Regions from separate parts of the Bradyrhizobium sp. CCBAU 65884 genome, predicted to be linked through region 2. Evidence: predicted binding sites of a transcription regulator. Region 2 holds the regulator's gene; the other holds the start of a gene.
What was found. Region 2 encodes LexA, which represses DNA repair genes until DNA is damaged. Its sites were predicted from a motif close to TGTTCNNNNTGTGTTCNG; they were not measured.

Region 1: a site for LexA is predicted at 3,710-3,727, ahead of XI03_RS06140 (single-stranded DNA-binding protein). Genes of this name have one in related genera too.

The regions. Positions count from the first base shown of each region.
Region 1 is NZ_LBJU01000088.1:28,280-36,386, reverse strand. It holds gene uvrA (excinuclease ABC subunit UvrA) at 1-514, opposite strand, end outside; gene XI03_RS06155 (outer membrane protein) at 799-1,551, opposite strand; gene XI03_RS06150 (outer membrane protein) at 1,775-2,449, opposite strand; gene XI03_RS06145 (outer membrane protein) at 2,685-3,434, opposite strand; gene XI03_RS06140 (single-stranded DNA-binding protein) at 3,883-4,377, shown strand; gene gyrA (DNA gyrase subunit A) at 4,735-7,473, shown strand; gene XI03_RS06130 (phosphotransferase family protein) at 7,483-8,107, opposite strand, start outside.
Region 2 is NZ_LBJU01000114.1:104,277-112,383, forward strand. It holds gene XI03_RS16875 (HAD-IA family hydrolase) at 1-270, shown strand, start outside; gene XI03_RS16880 (hypothetical protein) at 440-646, shown strand; gene XI03_RS16885 (molybdopterin molybdotransferase MoeA) at 875-2,086, shown strand; gene lexA (transcriptional repressor LexA) at 2,263-2,964, shown strand; gene XI03_RS16895 (hypothetical protein) at 3,539-3,973, shown strand; gene XI03_RS16900 (GAF domain-containing protein) at 4,190-5,131, shown strand; gene XI03_RS16905 (ComEC/Rec2 family competence protein) at 5,141-7,417, opposite strand; gene XI03_RS16910 (DUF2171 domain-containing protein) at 7,514-7,747, opposite strand; gene XI03_RS16915 (SgcJ/EcaC family oxidoreductase) at 7,949-8,107, opposite strand, start outside.

The DNA.
Region 1 (8,107 bases), on a different contig from region 2:
CGACGGGGGCGAGCAGATACAGGCGGGTGCTCTCGGGCAGCGCCAGCACGCGGTCGACCATCTGCGAGACGGTCTGGCTTTCGATCGGCAGGCCCGTGGCCGGCGAATAGGGCACGCCGACGCGCGCCCACAAGAGCCGCATGTAGTCGTAGATCTCGGTGACGGTGCCGACGGTGGAGCGCGGGTTCTTCGACGTCGTCTTCTGCTCGATCGAGATCGCCGGCGACAGGCCGTCGATCTGGTCGACGTCAGGCTTCTGCATCATCTCGAGGAACTGGCGCGCATAGGCCGACAGCGATTCGACGTAGCGGCGCTGGCCCTCGGCGTAGATGGTGTCGAAAGCGAGCGAGGATTTGCCGGAGCCGGAGAGGCCGGTGAACACCACCAGCTTGTCGCGGGGAATCTCGACGTCGATGTTCTTGAGGTTGTGCTCGCGCGCGCCACGGATCGTAATTGCGCGCAGGCTGGAGCCCGCGTTCTGCTGTTGGCGCTTCGCCTTGATCACTTCATCCATCCGAGTTGCCCTCAAGGAATCCCATGGGTGCGCGACCGCGCCAATAAAAAAGGCGCGCTCGCCCGGAACCGGGATCGGCGCCGATGGGGTTGTCAGCGAACGTAGGAAGAACGGAGACGGATTTCCAGTGGGACTTGCGAATCGTCAACGGAATGTTGGCGCGCTGGCGGCATCTGGCAGCAGTTGCTGTGCGGAACTGCGCGGCAAGTGCCGCGAAAACAAAAAGGCCGGCGCAAGGCCGGCCTTTCGTGACGATGGGAGTCGGTAGCGATCAGGACTTCAGATCAATACCGGGCGACCACGGGGCCGCCGAAAGTGTAGTTGAGGCGGACGGTGCCCATGTCGACGTCCTGCTTGATCCGGTCAGTACGGTCGTTGACGCCGAGGACCGTGAACCCGACGTTGCGGCCGCCCATGAACAGATGGTTGTACTCGACGGCAACAGACCAATTCGGGGCGAACCCGAATTCGAGGCCGGTGCCGACTGCGCCGCCCCAGCGCGTCTCGCTCGCGCTGTCGAAGACCACGCCGCCCAGAAGGCCATCGTATTTGGCATGGGTAACCGCGGCGCCGCCCTTCACGTACCAGAGCACGTTGTTCCAGGCATAACCGACCTGACCGGTGAAAAGGCCGATCGCATCGATTCGGGTCTGATTGACGATCGGCGCGAATGCGAGGGGTCCGCTCGCATTCGACCCCTTCAGATTAGCCCAGTCGCCTTGAGCTTCGAGGCCGAAGACCCAGTTGGCCGACTGCCAACGATAGCCAACCTGACCACCGACGACTCCGCCCGTAGCGCTGTGACAGCCTTCGGAGACGACGGGTATTGCCGCGCCGAGGACAGCGTTGAGATCCCAGCAATTGCGGCTCGAGGCGCCGCCGCCGTTGATACCGATGTAGAAACCGCTCCAATTGTACATCGCGATCGGCGCGACCGGAGCCTTGGTGTAGGGGCGGGCCGCCAAATCGGCCGCCGAGGCCGGTGCCAACGCGCTGAGTGCGAACAAACCGGCCGAAGCCAGCAAAAGCTTCTTCATATCCATTCCCCAGTTCCGTTTCTCTTTCTGACCTTCCGGAAAGCGGAAGAGCCAGCGGACCTATGACCCGACTAATGTCACTGCTTTACACCATTAAAGCCAAAGGTTGTGTCACCCGGGCGCCACATCTCTCCGAAAACGCGAGCGAGCCGGTTGTGGCGCGCAAAAACAGAAAGGCCGGCGCGAGGCCGGCCTTTCGTAACGCGAGGCGTTGAAGTGTAGCTTAGTACTTGGCAACCACCGGGGCGCCGAAGTGGTAGTTCACGCCGACCTGCACGGTGTGGAAGTTGAGCGTGCCGGTGGTGACCGGAGCGCCGAGACCGGAGAAGTAGGTCTCGCCGCCGAGGCTGCGATAGAGGTACTCGCCCTTGACCGACCACTGCGGAGCGAAGAACGCCTCGACGCCGGCGCCGACGGTCCAGCCCGAGTGGAACTTGCTGTCGGAGACGGTCACGCCGAGCGCGCTGACGCTGACCTTGTTGTCGATCCAGGCGTAACCACCGGTGCCGTAGAACAGCACGTTGTTGACGGCCCAGCCGATGCGGCCGCGGACGGTGCCGAGCGCGTCGGTCTTGGACGACACGGTGATGCCGAGAGCGGTCGCCGAGGCGCTGACGTCAGCCCAGGAACCATCGGCCTCGATGCCGAACACGACGTTGCCGGCCTGCCAGTTGTAGCCGGCGGTGCCGCCGACGAAGCCACCCTTCATCTTCGGGTCGCCGGAAGCGTTCTCCCAGGCGCCGCCACCGACGATACCGAGGTAGAAGCCGGTCCAGTTGTAGACGGCCGCCGCCGGAGCGATCGGAGCCTTGGTGTAGGGGCGGGCTGCGAGGTCGGCCGCCGAGGCGGGCGCAGCGAGAGCGAACAAACAGGCCGAAGCCAACAAAACCTTCTTCATTTTCAACTAATCCCAGTCCCAGTTTCTGTTGTTGCCTTCCTGATCGGAAGGGCAGCGGACTCAACGGCCCAACTGACGCCGTACTTACACCACCAAAGCCGCAAGTTGTGTCTCCGAAAAGCCACAGCGGTCGAAAAGGTGATGGTTACTGACTTATTGCCTCCCGTTCATGTTGCGCCAAACGAAAAAGGCCGGCGCGAGGCCGGCCTTAGACGTCAATGATATCAGATGGATATCAGTAGCGCGCGGCGACCGGCGCACCCCAGTTGAAGTGATAGTTCACACCTGCCTTGACCGTGTGAACGGTATCGGTCCACTCGGAGCGGTTGGTCACGACGGGGCTGTACTGAATCGTGCTCTTGCCGAAATCGATGTAGTTGTATTCGACCTTGGCCGACCAGTTCGGAGCGAACATGTATTCCGCGCCGGCGCCGACGGTCCAACCCCAGCGGGTGTTGTTCTGGATGAAGACGTTTCCGGGGATGCCATCGTAGCGATGCTGAATGTCGCCGACCGCAGCGCCGCCGCTGACGAACAAGAGAGCGGGGCCGGTCGAGTAGCCGAGACGGCCCTTGATGTCGCCGAAGCCGCGGATTCTCGTGAAATAGGTGTCGCCGAGGCCGGCATTGATCTCGGCAGAACGTCCGTTGATGTCAGCCCAATGATAGTCGCCCTCGATGCCGAACACCCAATTGGCCGCCTGCCAGTTGTAGCCGACTACGCCACCGACAAAGCCGCCGGTGGTGTCGTAGTTCTGACTTCCAGCAAAGATCGCCGTATTCGGACCGCCAAAGAAGGTTTCGTCGCTGCGGCCCCAGGCACCACCGCCCTGCACACCAATGTAGAAACCGGTCCAGGTATAGATCGGAGCGGGGGGCGCGATCGGCGCCTTTGTATAGGGACGGGCTGCAAGGTCGGCAGCACCGGCCGGAGCCGAGAGGGTCAGCGCAACCGCGCCGGCAAAGCCAATCAAAATCTTCTTCACTGTAATCTCCCCAGTCGTGTCCGCCTCTCTGAGTTCCCCAAGGCGGACTATCAGGCGCGAGGCCCATTGCATCAATTCCAAGCACGACGATAGCTCGATTCTGCGGCAGAGTCCGTGCCCGGAGTGCAACAGTTGGGTGTAATCGACCTACCTCTAACTTAATGAATGTTAAGTGATTTTTGCCGTTCACGGGAACCCGATTTGGTTCCATCCCAATTGCCATCACAGCGCCATTTAGACGCCATCCCGTCTCCACATTTGGTGGCGATTTCTGCAGGAACAAATCTGGAACAGACCGCCGGTCGGTGCTATATGTGGGGATAACCTTGGGGGTGACGGGCTGAGCAGCCCCTGCAAGCGTATAGGGTCGCCCTAACAGGGCGCAGAGGAACGCGGGCAGTGCGCTCGGCCTTAGGAAATTCAGTGGCATTCGGAGTGGAGAGCGGCGATGGCGGGAAGCGTCAACAAGGTCATTCTGGTTGGAAATCTCGGCAAGGATCCTGAAATCCGCCGCACCCAGGACGGGCGGCCGATCGCGAATCTGAGCATCGCGACCTCCGAGACCTGGCGCGACAAGAACAGCGGCGAGCGCAAGGAAAAGACCGAGTGGCATCGGGTCGTGATTTTCAATGAAGGGCTCTGCAAGGTCGCCGAGCAGTACCTGAAGAAGGGCGCGAAGGTTTACATCGAGGGCGCGCTGCAGACCCGCAAATGGACCGACCAGAGCGGCGTCGAGAAATACTCGACGGAGGTCGTGCTCCAGGGCTTCAACTCGACGCTCACGATGCTCGACGGCCGTGGCGGCGGCGGAGGCGGCGGCTTCGGCGACGAGCCGGGCGGCGATTTCGGCTCCTCCGGACCCGTCAGCAGCGCACCGCGCCGTCCCGTGGCCGCCGGCGGCGGTGGCCGCAACAGCGACATGGACGACGACATCCCGTTCTGAGCAGGGACCGGACGATGAGGGGGCGCAGGCCGGCTGAGCGGCGCCTTCCCATTTCGTGTCAGCAAACCTTACTAATCGGCAGAAAGGGCTCGGGATTTCCGGGCCCGCTTCATGTTTGGGTTGAACTCGGATTGCGCCAGCGCAATCGCGTCGATGGCGCGCGCCGGCCGCGCGATTGACGAGGTCCCGGAGGTGATTTCGGAAGGCCTGTTCCGGGTCCCTCCGAGACGCTCTCCGTAAGGCCGTAAGTTGTTGGAAAAATAAGCGGAAAAAGCGCTTCCCTGAAGCCTGCGAGGGTGGTTATCAGGGTCTCGATGCGCTATATGATTCCCAGCTAAAACCTCACCGGATTTCCCCTTGGCTGACGACGACGACAAGCCCGGCGACCAGCCGGCGCAACCCTCGGATATTCGCCCCGTCTCCATCTTCGAGGAGATGAAGAAGTCCTATCTCGACTACGCCATGAGCGTGATCGTGGCGCGGGCGCTGCCTGATGCCCGGGACGGTCTGAAGCCGGTGCACCGCCGCATCCTGTTCTCGATGAACGAGCAGGGGCACACGCCCGACAAGAAGTACGTCAAATCCGCCCGCGTGGTCGGTGACGTCATCGGTAAGTACCACCCGCACGGCGACCAGTCGATCTACGACGCCATGGTCCGCATGGCGCAGGACTTCTCGATGCGCGTGCCGCTGATCGACGGCCAGGGCAATTTCGGCTCGGTCGACGGCGATCCCCCGGCCGCCTATCGTTACACCGAAGCGCGCCTGACCAAGGCCGCGCTGGCCCTGCTGGCCGACATCGACAAGGACACCGTCGATTTCCAGCCGAACTACGACAACAACGAGACCGAACCGTCGGTCTTGCCGGCCAAGTTCCCGAACCTTCTCGTCAACGGCGCCGGCGGCATCGCGGTCGGCATGGCCACCAATATCCCGCCGCACAATCTCGGCGAGGTCATCGACGCCTGCGTCGCGCTGATCGACAACCCCGCGCTCACCATCGACGAGCTCATCAACATCGTGCCGGGACCGGATTTCCCGACCGGCGGCGTCATTCTCGGACGCGCGGGCATTCGCGCCGCCTATCACCTCGGCCGCGGCTCGGTCGTCATGCGCGGCAAGGTCGCGATCGAGACCATCCGCAAGGAGCGCGAGGCGATCATCATCACCGAGATCCCCTACCAGGTGAACAAGGCGACGATGGTCGAGCGCATCGCCGAACTGGTCAAGGAAAAGAAGATCGAGGGCATCGGTGACCTCCGCGATGAATCGGACCGCGACGGTTACCGCGTCGTCATCGAATTGAAACGCGACGCCGTGCCGGATGTGGTGCTGAACCAGCTGTACCGTTTCACGCCGCTGCAAACCAGCTTCGGCGTCAACATGGTGGCGCTCGACAGCGGCCGTCCTCGGATCATGCATCTGAAGGACCTGCTCGCGATCTTCGTCGACTTCCGTGAGCGGGTCGTCACGCGTCGCACCAAGTACCTGCTCGCCAAGGCGCGCGATCGCGCCCATATTTTGGTTGGTCTCGCGATCGCGGTGGCCAATATCGACGAGATGATCCGCGTGATCCGGACCTCGCCGGACCCGACCACCGCGCGCGACACCCTGATGTCGCGCGACTGGCCGGCCCGGGATGTCGAGGACATGCTGACCCTGATCGACGATCCCCGTCACCGCATCAGCGCGGACGGCACGATCCGGCTGTCGATGGAGCAGGCCAGGGCCATTCTCGATCTGCGCCTGCAGCGCCTCACCGCACTCGGCCGCGACGAAATCCGCGACGAGCTCGACAAGCTCGCCGGCGAGATCGCCGATTATCTCGACATCCTGCGCTCGCGCGAGCGCGTGCTGGGCATCATCAAGACCGAGCTTGCCGAGGTGAAGGCCGAGTTCGCCACACCGCGGCGCACCGTCATCATCGAGCAGGAAGGCGAGGTCGAGGACGAGGACCTGATCCAGCGCGAGGACATGGTCGTCACGGTGTCCCATGCCGGCTACGTCAAGCGCGTGCCGCTGTCGGCCTACCGGGCGCAGCGCCGCGGCGGCAAGGGCCGCGCCGGCATGCAGACCCGCGACGAGGATTTCGTTAGCCGCCTGTTCGTGGCCTCCACGCACACGCCGGTGCTGTTCTTCTCCTCGCGTGGCCAGGTCTACAAGGAGAAGGTCTGGCGTCTGCCGATGGCCGCGCCGAACGCGCGCGGCAAGGCGCTGATCAACATCCTGCCGCTGGAGCAGGGCGAGCGCATCACCACCATCATGCCGCTGCCGGAGGATGAATCCACCTGGGGCAACCTCGACGTGATGTTCGCCACCACGGGCGGCAATGTCCGGCGCAACAAGCTGTCGGACTTCGTCGACGTCCGCCGCTCCGGCATCATCGCCATGAAGCTCGACGATGGCGAGTCGATCGTCGACGTGCAGATCTGTACCGAGCGCGACGACGTGCTGCTGACCGCCGCCGGCGGCCAGTGCATCCGCTTCCCGGTCCCCGATGTGCGCGTGTTCACCGGGCGCACCTCGATGGGCGTGCGCGGAATCGCGCTCGGCGAAGGCGACAAGGTGATCTCGCTGGCGATCCTGCGCCATGTCGAGACCACCTCGGACGAGCGTTCGGCCTACCTGAAGATGCGCCGCGCCGTCGCCGGCGAAGCTGCGGCCGAAGACGCCGCCGTGGACGCCGAGGCCGAGGAGACCTCCGGCAGCTTCCAGCTCGCGCAGGAACGTTACGCCGAGATGTCGGCGCAGGAGCAGGTCGTGCTGACCGTCTCCGTCAACGGCTATGGCAAGCGGACATTGTCCTACGAGTACCGCACCACCGGCCGCGGCGGCAAAGGCATCGTCGCCATGAGCGTCAACAACCGCAACGGCAATCTGGTCGCGTCCTTCCCGGTGGAGGATGCCGATCAGATCATGCTGGTCACCGACAAGGGCCAGCTGATCCGCTGCCCGGTCGAAGGCATCCGCATCGCCGGCCGCTCGACCCAGGGCGTGATCGTGTTCGACACCGCCGAGGACGAGCATGTCGTCTCGGTCGAGCACATCACGGAAGAGGCGGAGAGCGGGAACGGTGAGAACGGGAACGGGGCGTGATGCCCCGTTCTACACGCCGTTCGCAAGCTCGCTCGTGAGATCGGCAAGCGCCTCTCGCTTGCCGATCTGTGCCATCCAGCACCAGAGCTCCAGCGTGCAGTACAGCCGATAGAGATCGAGCGTCTCCTGCCAGTCGGGGCGTCCCATCTGACCACAGCCGGCGAGCAATCCGTCGCGCTTTGGCGCATCCTTCGGCGTGAAATAGTACAGCGCCTTCGCGATATCCATCAACGGATCGCCCGATGTCGCGTTCTCGAAGTCGACGATGCCCGTCAGGCGTGGTGCCCCCTGCGACGTCACCAGCACATTGCCGGCATGGAAATCGTAGTGGCACAGTCGAGGGGTGATTGCTGCCTCGAACAGATGCTGTCGTGCCGTGACGCTGTCGCGAAGACGCGCGGCTAAAGCTGGATCGCCGCCGCGTGTGAAAAACTCCCTGAGCTTTCGGTCGAACTGCGCCGACATGTAGGCCTGGTTGCTCGGATGGGCCGTCCAGACCCCCTTGGGGCCGATATAGCCGAAGCTGTCGAGCGTGACGTCGTTGATTCGGCGCAGCGTCGCGCCCATCTCGGCGTAGATCGCAAACAGCTCGGTCTCCGACAGCGTTGCCTCGCGTCGGCCAAGCACGACGCCC
Region 2 (8,107 bases):
CGGCCGCATGTTGACTATTTCTCGAAGGAATATGGCGAACTGCTCGGCCATTTCCGCGCGCTGTATCTGTCGTCCAGCATCGGCCTGCGCAAACCCGACGCGGAAGCCTTCGACCATGTCGTCGCCGCGATCGGCGTGCCCGCAGCACGTATCGTGTTCTTCGACGACCTCGCCGAGAACATCGAAGGCGCGCGGTCGCGCGGGCTGACGGCGGTGCATGTGACGTCGCCGCGCGACGTCGAGAACGCCTTGAAGGCATTGGGCATCTGACGATCTCCGCTCATCGGGAGGCGCCAACGTCGGGCAGCCCTCCCGGAGCCAATTTTGCCCAAAATGAGGAACCAGAGCGCTTTGTGCATTTTTGTACGGAGTTCCGGGAACGGAATGGCCCCTTCCGGACTCTTGAGTCCGTTGGGACTTCTACACCGGACTTATGGACGTGCTGGGCAAAACCTATCTCACCAAGCAAGCCTCTCTCCTGCTTGAATTCGCAAGAACCACCTCGGATTCTGACCTTTCCGCCAAGCTGATCAGCAAGGCCGCCGACCTGAAATCCCAGGCCGATCCGCTACCCGACAAGGATCAAGGGCCGAAGGCTCCCGACGTCGCGCTGGACGACGGGCCGGACCGGCCGAGCGGGAGTTGAGCGATGCCGGCCGTGGCACTCATCATTCTCGTCCTCGCCATGGCCACCCTCCTGCCGATCGGCCTCATTCTCTGGATCATGCCACGCCAAGCCTGAGCCTGCCTTCGATCCAGGGCCGGAAAGCGGCAAGATAAATCGTGCCCGCTCCGCATTTTTGCCTCTGCCCCCGCGCTCGGCTAGAAGACTGTCGGAACATTTCGTCCGAACGTGCCGAGCAGGAGTTTCGCCGTGGCCTTGATGCCGGTTTCCGACGCCCTTGCTGCGGTGCTGGCGGGTGCAGAGCCGCTGCCTGCAGAGATGGTTTCACTCGACGAAGCCTACCATCGCGTGCTCGCGCAGGACGTCGCTGCGCGGCGCACCCAACCGCCCCAGGCGATGTCGGCGATGGACGGCTACGCCGTGCGCGCGGCCGATGCGGCAACGATCGATTCCAGGCTGACGATGATCGGTGAGGTCGCAGCGGGCCGTCCGTTCACGGAAAGGGTCGGCGCCGGCGAAGCCGTGCGGATCTTCACCGGCGGCGTCGTTCCCGACGGCGCCGACGCAGTCGTGATCCAGGAGGACACGATCGCCGAGGGCAAGCACGTAACGATCAAGGAAGCCGCGATCGTGGGTCGGCACATCCGCCCCGCCGGCGTTGATTTCCGCGAGGGTGACGTCCTCCTGCGCAAGGGAACCCGTCTGACAGAGCGCGATCTCGCCCTCGCCGCTGGAATGAATCACCCGCAACTCGCCGTCTGCCGTCGTCCGAAGGTCGCGATCCTCGCCACCGGCGATGAACTGGTGATGCCGGGCGCGACGCCCGGGCACGGCCAGATCGTCTATTCCAACGGCTATGCCCTGCACGCGCTCGCCCGCAGCGAGGGCGCCGAGACCATCGACCTCGGTGTTGCCGCCGATACGCTGGAGGCCACCACCGCCGGCATCCGCCGCGCGCGCGAAAGCGGCGCCGACGTCCTGGTCACGACCGGGGGCGCATCGGTCGGCGACCACGATCTGGTCCAGCAGGCGCTGAAGGACGAAGGCATCGCGTTGGCGTTCTGGAAGATCGCGATGCGGCCCGGCAAGCCGATGATGCACGGACGCTTAGGGACGATGGGCGTCATTGGCCTGCCCGGCAATCCCGTGTCGTCCTACGTGTGCGCCTTCCTGTTCATGGTGCCGCTGATTCGCGCGCTGGCAGGCCGTTCGGTGATTCATCACCATCGCGAGCGCGCCGTGCTGGGCCGCGATCTCGGCGCCAATGACCAGCGCCAGGATTATCTGCGCGCGCGCCTGGAGCTGCGCGACGACGGCACGCTCGTCGCCCTTCCCGTCAGCCATCAAGACTCCTCTCTGCTTGCGAATCTTGCTGCAGCACAGGTACTTCTCGTGCGCGCACCGCTTGCGCCAAAGGCCGAGGCCGGCAGCCCCTGCGAAGTGCTGCGGCTCCCCGTCTGAACTGCGCGGCCACACGCATTCCGCGAGTTTCGCTCTGTTCACGGTAAATTAAGCAGTTGCGGAACATGTATCGAACATATAGTGTCCGTTCATGATTTGTTTCGAGGATGTAGCGGCTTATCGCTGAACTCATCGTCTCGGAATCGAACGACATCAACCGGGGGACTTTGGTCGAGATGTTAACGCGCAAACAATACGAGCTTCTGCGGTTCATCAGCGAACGCTTGAAGGAAAGCGGCGTGCCGCCGTCCTTCGACGAGATGAAGGATGCGCTCGACCTGCGCTCGAAGTCAGGCATCCACCGCCTGATCACCGCACTCGAGGAGCGCGGCTTCATCCGCCGCCTGCCCAACCGCGCCCGGGCCATCGAAGTGATCAAACTGCCGGAGCTCCAGGCTGCCGCCGGCAACCGACGCGGCTTCACGCCAAGCGTCATCGAGGGCAATCTCGGCAAGCTACGCGCGAGCTCCAGCCCGTCCGCGGACGAGGGCGAGCGGCCCGTTGCGGTGCCCGTGATGGGTCGCATCGCGGCCGGCACCCCGATCGAGGCGTTGCAGACCCGCAGCCACACCATCAGCGTGCCTCCGGACATGCTCGGCTCCGGCGAGCATTACGCGCTCGAAGTGCGCGGCGATTCCATGGTCGAGGCCGGCATCCTCGACGGCGACATGGCGCTGATCCAGCGCAACGAGAGCGCCGATACCGGCGACATCGTGGTGGCGCTGATCGACGACGAAGAAGCCACGCTCAAGCGCTTCCGCCGCCGCGGCGCCTCGATCGCGCTGGAGCCCGCCAATGCCGCTTACGAGGTGCGCATCCTGCCGCCGAACCGCGTGAAGATTCAGGGCAAGCTGATCGGGCTTTACCGCAAGTACTGATACCGGAAGTCTTCAGCGCCTCGCGCGCGCCTTCGGTCGGCATCGCCGATCAGAGATTGGAGCGGATTGATGGTCCGCTCCGGCTGGATAGTCTTTCTGGTTCTGCACAGATTGTCCGGCCCCTCCCCCTTTCGCGACATCCTCGGCAGGCCGCGCGAAGCAACATCGCTTCGCGGGCCTTGCGAGTTCGAGGGGGACAGCCCAACTGCGCCAGATCGTTTGAGCGCAGCCGCAGCAACGCTGGTCGCATCATGTCGCATCATCATGTCGGCTAGGACACGGCCGTGATCCAGAAAATCCGCAACGACCGCAATGCAGCGCGCACGCAGCCGAGCTGACGATACTCGGGCTGGCTGGTTTCGCCGGTCGTTGACGCGCGCCTGCCAAATGCACGGAAGCCGACTTTGTTCCTATCGAATTCGGAAAAGATGGAAAAGATAATGTGATCGGGGCTCGCGGATCCCAGCCGCAGATTTGCCTACAACCAAGCAGACCGTCACGTGCTTCCACTCTGGTAGGGGCCTGCGCCTCCGAAAGGGGTGCGGGTCGCTATCTCTGCATAGAGGAGCACCCGATGTGTGACTACAGCCTGCATGCCGTCGCGACGCGCCCCGCAGAAGTCGGCGAGACGATCGTCACGACAACATTCCGCGGCACCTCGACGCGCGGCTTCGCCTCCGAAGCCGATCTCTCCGTCGCGGTCTGCCTGCTGCCGGGAACGGAGCTCGCCTTCGCCGATAACGTCCGTTACGACAACCGCTGGATCTGGACGCGCACCGTCAACTCCCGCGTCGGCAAGTTCGGCAAGATCGATCCGCATATTCCCGATCGCCATCATGATGCGATCGAATTCCCGGACGGCAAATCCGTGCTGGTGACGCAGCTCGTCGAGGGCCAGCGCGCAACCGTGCTGCAACTGCCGGTGACTCAACCGATCGGCGAGCGCGAGCACAAGCCGCAGATCATCGCCGACAGTCGCCCGACGGTCACGCGACTGCCGATCGGCTGACGCCCTCCGGCCCGGCGGGTCCGGGGCCAGGATTGAAATGCCGTCGCCGGCCGATGCCGGCGAGCCCGGTGGGTTTGTGTTTCACGAAATTCGATCGGCGAGCGCCGCCGCACCTCGTCGCCGCACGAAGTTTGGGCCGTCCTGCCTGAATTTTGAACCTCCGCTCCGCAGCCAAATGACCGATGCTGTCGTGGTTTGAGGCGGCGGACACGCTCGATGAAAACCTTTATTCGCGTTGTTGAACTCTGGGTGCCTGACCGGACGCGCATGCGGCTGGAATTCGGCGGCGGCCTTTACGATGAAGGGCTGTCCGCGTTCAAGGCCGTCAGCGAAGAGCTGCACTTCGGATATGACGAGGGGCTTCCGGGCAAGGCCTGGGCCTGCGGCCATCCCGTCATCCTCACGAAATTCGCCAACTCCTATTTCAAGCGGACCGATCAGGCCGTCGCCGCCGGCCTCACCTGCGGCGTGGCGGTGCCGGTGTTTGCAGGCGAATTTCTGCAAGCCGTGATGGTGCTGTTCTGCGGCGACGACGAGGCGCATGTCGGCGCGATCGAACTCTGGCACAACGATCCTGATCTCTCCCACGAGATGGGCCTCGTCGACGGCTATTACGGCGCGGCGGACATGTTCGAATTCAACTCGCGCCACACTAAATTTCCTCGCGGCTTCGGACTTCCCGGACGCACCTGGAAGGCGGGCCTGCCGCTGATCATCAAGGACCTGCACGACGCCAAGAGCTTCCTGCGCTGGGAGGACGCAGCCAAGGTCGGGATCAATCTGGGTGTCGGCGTGCCCTACCGAACCGGCACCGACCAAACCTGGGTCCTGACTTTCCTCTCCGCGCAGGCAACGCCGATTGCGCGACGCTTCGAGATCTGGGTCCCGAACGAGGCCCGTTCGGCGCTGGTCTTTCGCGCCGGCGATTGCAGCGCGCAGACCGACCTTGCCGCCCGCTATGCCGCCAATTCCATTGCCAGGGGCGAAGGCAGCATCGGCGGCGCCTGGGCCGCCGGCATGCCCGCGCTCAACGACGATCTCACTCATGACGGCTCGATCGCGGGCTCTGAGGCCTGCGCAGCCGGGCTGAGCCGAATGGTGGCCCTGCCGGTCATCGGCAAGGCAAAGCTCGAAGCCGTGCTGGCCTGGTATCTGTAATCGATGGCGTCAATCGTCGGCCTGCAAGTCGGTCTCCGATGGCGTTGCGTCGCGGCTGCGGGGAGCCGCCTTCTGCGCAAGGCTGCCGTCGAAGTCACCTTCGCCCGCACCGGCCGGTAACCACGGGCGGTTCGTGCCTCTTGCCCTCACCGCCTGAACCGAAAAGCCGTCGCCACGCTGGGTCAATGCCAGCGCGCCCTGGCGAGCGAGCCGCTGCCGATCCACCACCATCGCCGCACAATCGCGCGGCGCGGGCCTCGACGTCACCACCAGTGCAGCCCGGTTGCAATCGTCCGCCAACGCGTCGATGCGCGAGGCCAGCGCGACCAGCCGTCCGTCTGCGAGCGGCGTTACGCAGCCCGACTCGTCGCACGATATGCCGCTCGCCAGCGCGCTACTGCCGGCATCGCGCGGATCGGCGTCGGCAGCCAACCACTCCCTCAGCACGAAATTGTCCTTGCCTGCCCTGATCAGATGCAAACGCCCGTCGCCGCCCCGCACCGCGACGCTCGCGCCGTCCCCGGCAATCAGGATATCGGGCTGGCGCACCGACAGCCCCCAGCCGATGGAAACCAGCAGCACGACGGCACCGCCCCAGCGCAACGGCGTACGCAGCAGGCCCATCACGATGACTCCCAGGCTCGCTGCGATCAGCGGCGCGATGCCGAACGCCGGGATGCGACCGACCGCGCCCGGCAATGCCGCCACCCAGCGCGAGACCGCGACCATCCAGTCGATGCCGATCCCCATCAGCCACCAGAACACGCCGTCGAGCCCGAACGGCGCTGCGAGCAATCCCAGCAGCCCCGCCGGCATCACCAGCGCCGAGACCACCGGCATCGCACCGAGATTGGCGAGCACGCCGTAGGGCGTGACGCGGTGGAAGTGGAAGGCGGCGTAGGGCGTGGTCGCAAGCCCGGCGATCAGCGAGGCCAGGAACAGCATCGCGATCTCGCGGCCGCCCCACATCGCGACGCGCGCGGTCGCCGAATGATCGGGTGAGGCAAACAGGTTCGGCATGCCGATCTGTACCAGCGCGACGAGACCCAGCGTCGCGGCAAAGGACATCTGGAAACTCGGATGCACAAGCGCTTCCGGCGCGACCGCGAGCACGATCAGCGCCGCCACCGCGAGCGTACGGAAGGTGATGGCGCGGCGATCGACCATCACTGCGATCAGCACCACCGCCGTCATGAAGAACGATCTTTGCGTGGCGACCTCCGCGCCAGACAACAGCAGATAGAACGCAGCCGCCACCAGCGCTGCGGCCGCCGACCATTTCTTGATGGCAAAGCCGGCCGCCAGTCCCGGGATCAAGGCCAGCAGTGCGCGCACCGCGAAGAAGACGACGCCGGCGACGACCGCCATGTGATAGCCGGAGATCGAGAGCACATGGCCGAGCCCCGAGATGAACATCGCGTCATTGACGGGCGTGGAAATCGCATCGCGCCGCCCGGTGAGCAGCGCTGTCGCGATCGCGCGGTTGTCACCTTCGAGCGTGGCACGGATGCGGGCATCGATCGCATCGCGCAGGCCCTGCATGAAGGCGGCATAACGCAGCCGCAGGCCGCCGGCATCGGGCGGGACTGAAGCCGTGATCGCGCCCATCACGAAGCCGGAGGCGCCGATGCCCTGAAAGAACATGTCGCGCGAAAAATCGTAGCTGCCGGGGCGCACCGGCGAGAGCGGCGGCATCAGCCGCGCCTTGAGCTGCACGAAGCTGCCGACCTCGGGCGCAGTGCCCTTGCGCACCGACAGGCGGACGCGTTCCAGCTTGACCTCGCTGCGCTGCGCCTCCATGGCCGTGACGCGCAGCACGAAACGATCGGTTCGCTCGCGGATATCGCGGGCCTCGACGAAACCCGACAGCGACACTGAATAGAGCGGCTTGGCCAGCACGGGGTGGGCGATGCGCGCCGTCTTCCAGGTTGCCACGGCAAAGCCGGAAGCGACCGCCGCAATCATGATCGCAGGCGCAAACAGCCGGCTCCGCCGCAACAGCACCGCGCCAAACGTGAGCGCGATAGCCGTCGCGGCAACGACCCACAGCACCGGCTCATGATCGGCGGCAAAATAGAGTGCGATGCCACCGCCAAAGGCGACAGGCACCCACGGCAACAGTCGCCCGGCGCCGGCCTCCGCGCGGGCCCATTCACGCAGCGTCTCGACGATTGCCGGCCAGGCGCCAAAGCCCGCGGGGGCAAAGCCGCCAGCCGGTGCAGCACGGCCGACCGGCCACGTCCCGGCAACTCCCTGGGAGCGTATTGGCCGGCCCGGCTCCGCCATATCCCTGCACCCTACGCGACGCGATTGCCGCCAAGGCTACCGGAACGTGCGGCCGCGCGAATAGCGGTACAAATCGAGAACGAAGGGAGCCTCCCCCTACTTTTCCTCTTCCATCGTCACGGCGACATCCGCCTTGGCCGACAGCCGCACCTTGTTCCCCTCGACACCGGCGACGAGCCCCTTGTCGATGAAATGATGATGACCCTTGTGGCTGCCCTCGCCACTGTCCTTCTTGGTCAGCTTGATGCGGTTGCCCTCGACCTTGTCGACGGTGCCGACATGGACGCCGTCGGCGCCGATCACTTCCATGTGCTCTGCGATAGTTTGCATGGTGGGTTCCTTGTTGGAGCCACCTCAACGCGCGGAGAGAGCTTCGGTTCGTATTCTGCTGTCATTCCGGGGCGCGCCACTTGGCGCGAGCTATGATGCGCAATTGCGCATCGGAGAATCCATAACCACAAGCTGGGGTTATGGATTCCGGGCCTGGCCCTTCGGGCCATCCCGGAATGACAAACTGATGAAGAGTGCCAATCAGATCAGCGGCGCCTTCGCCGAAGCGTGGTGATTGACGATCTTCCAGTCGCCGTCCTCGCGGACGATGACCCAGCTCATCTTGACGACGAGATCAGGGCGCTCGCCGGCGAGGTCGAACGAGATGGTCGCGGCCATGTTGATCAGATCGGGGCCGGC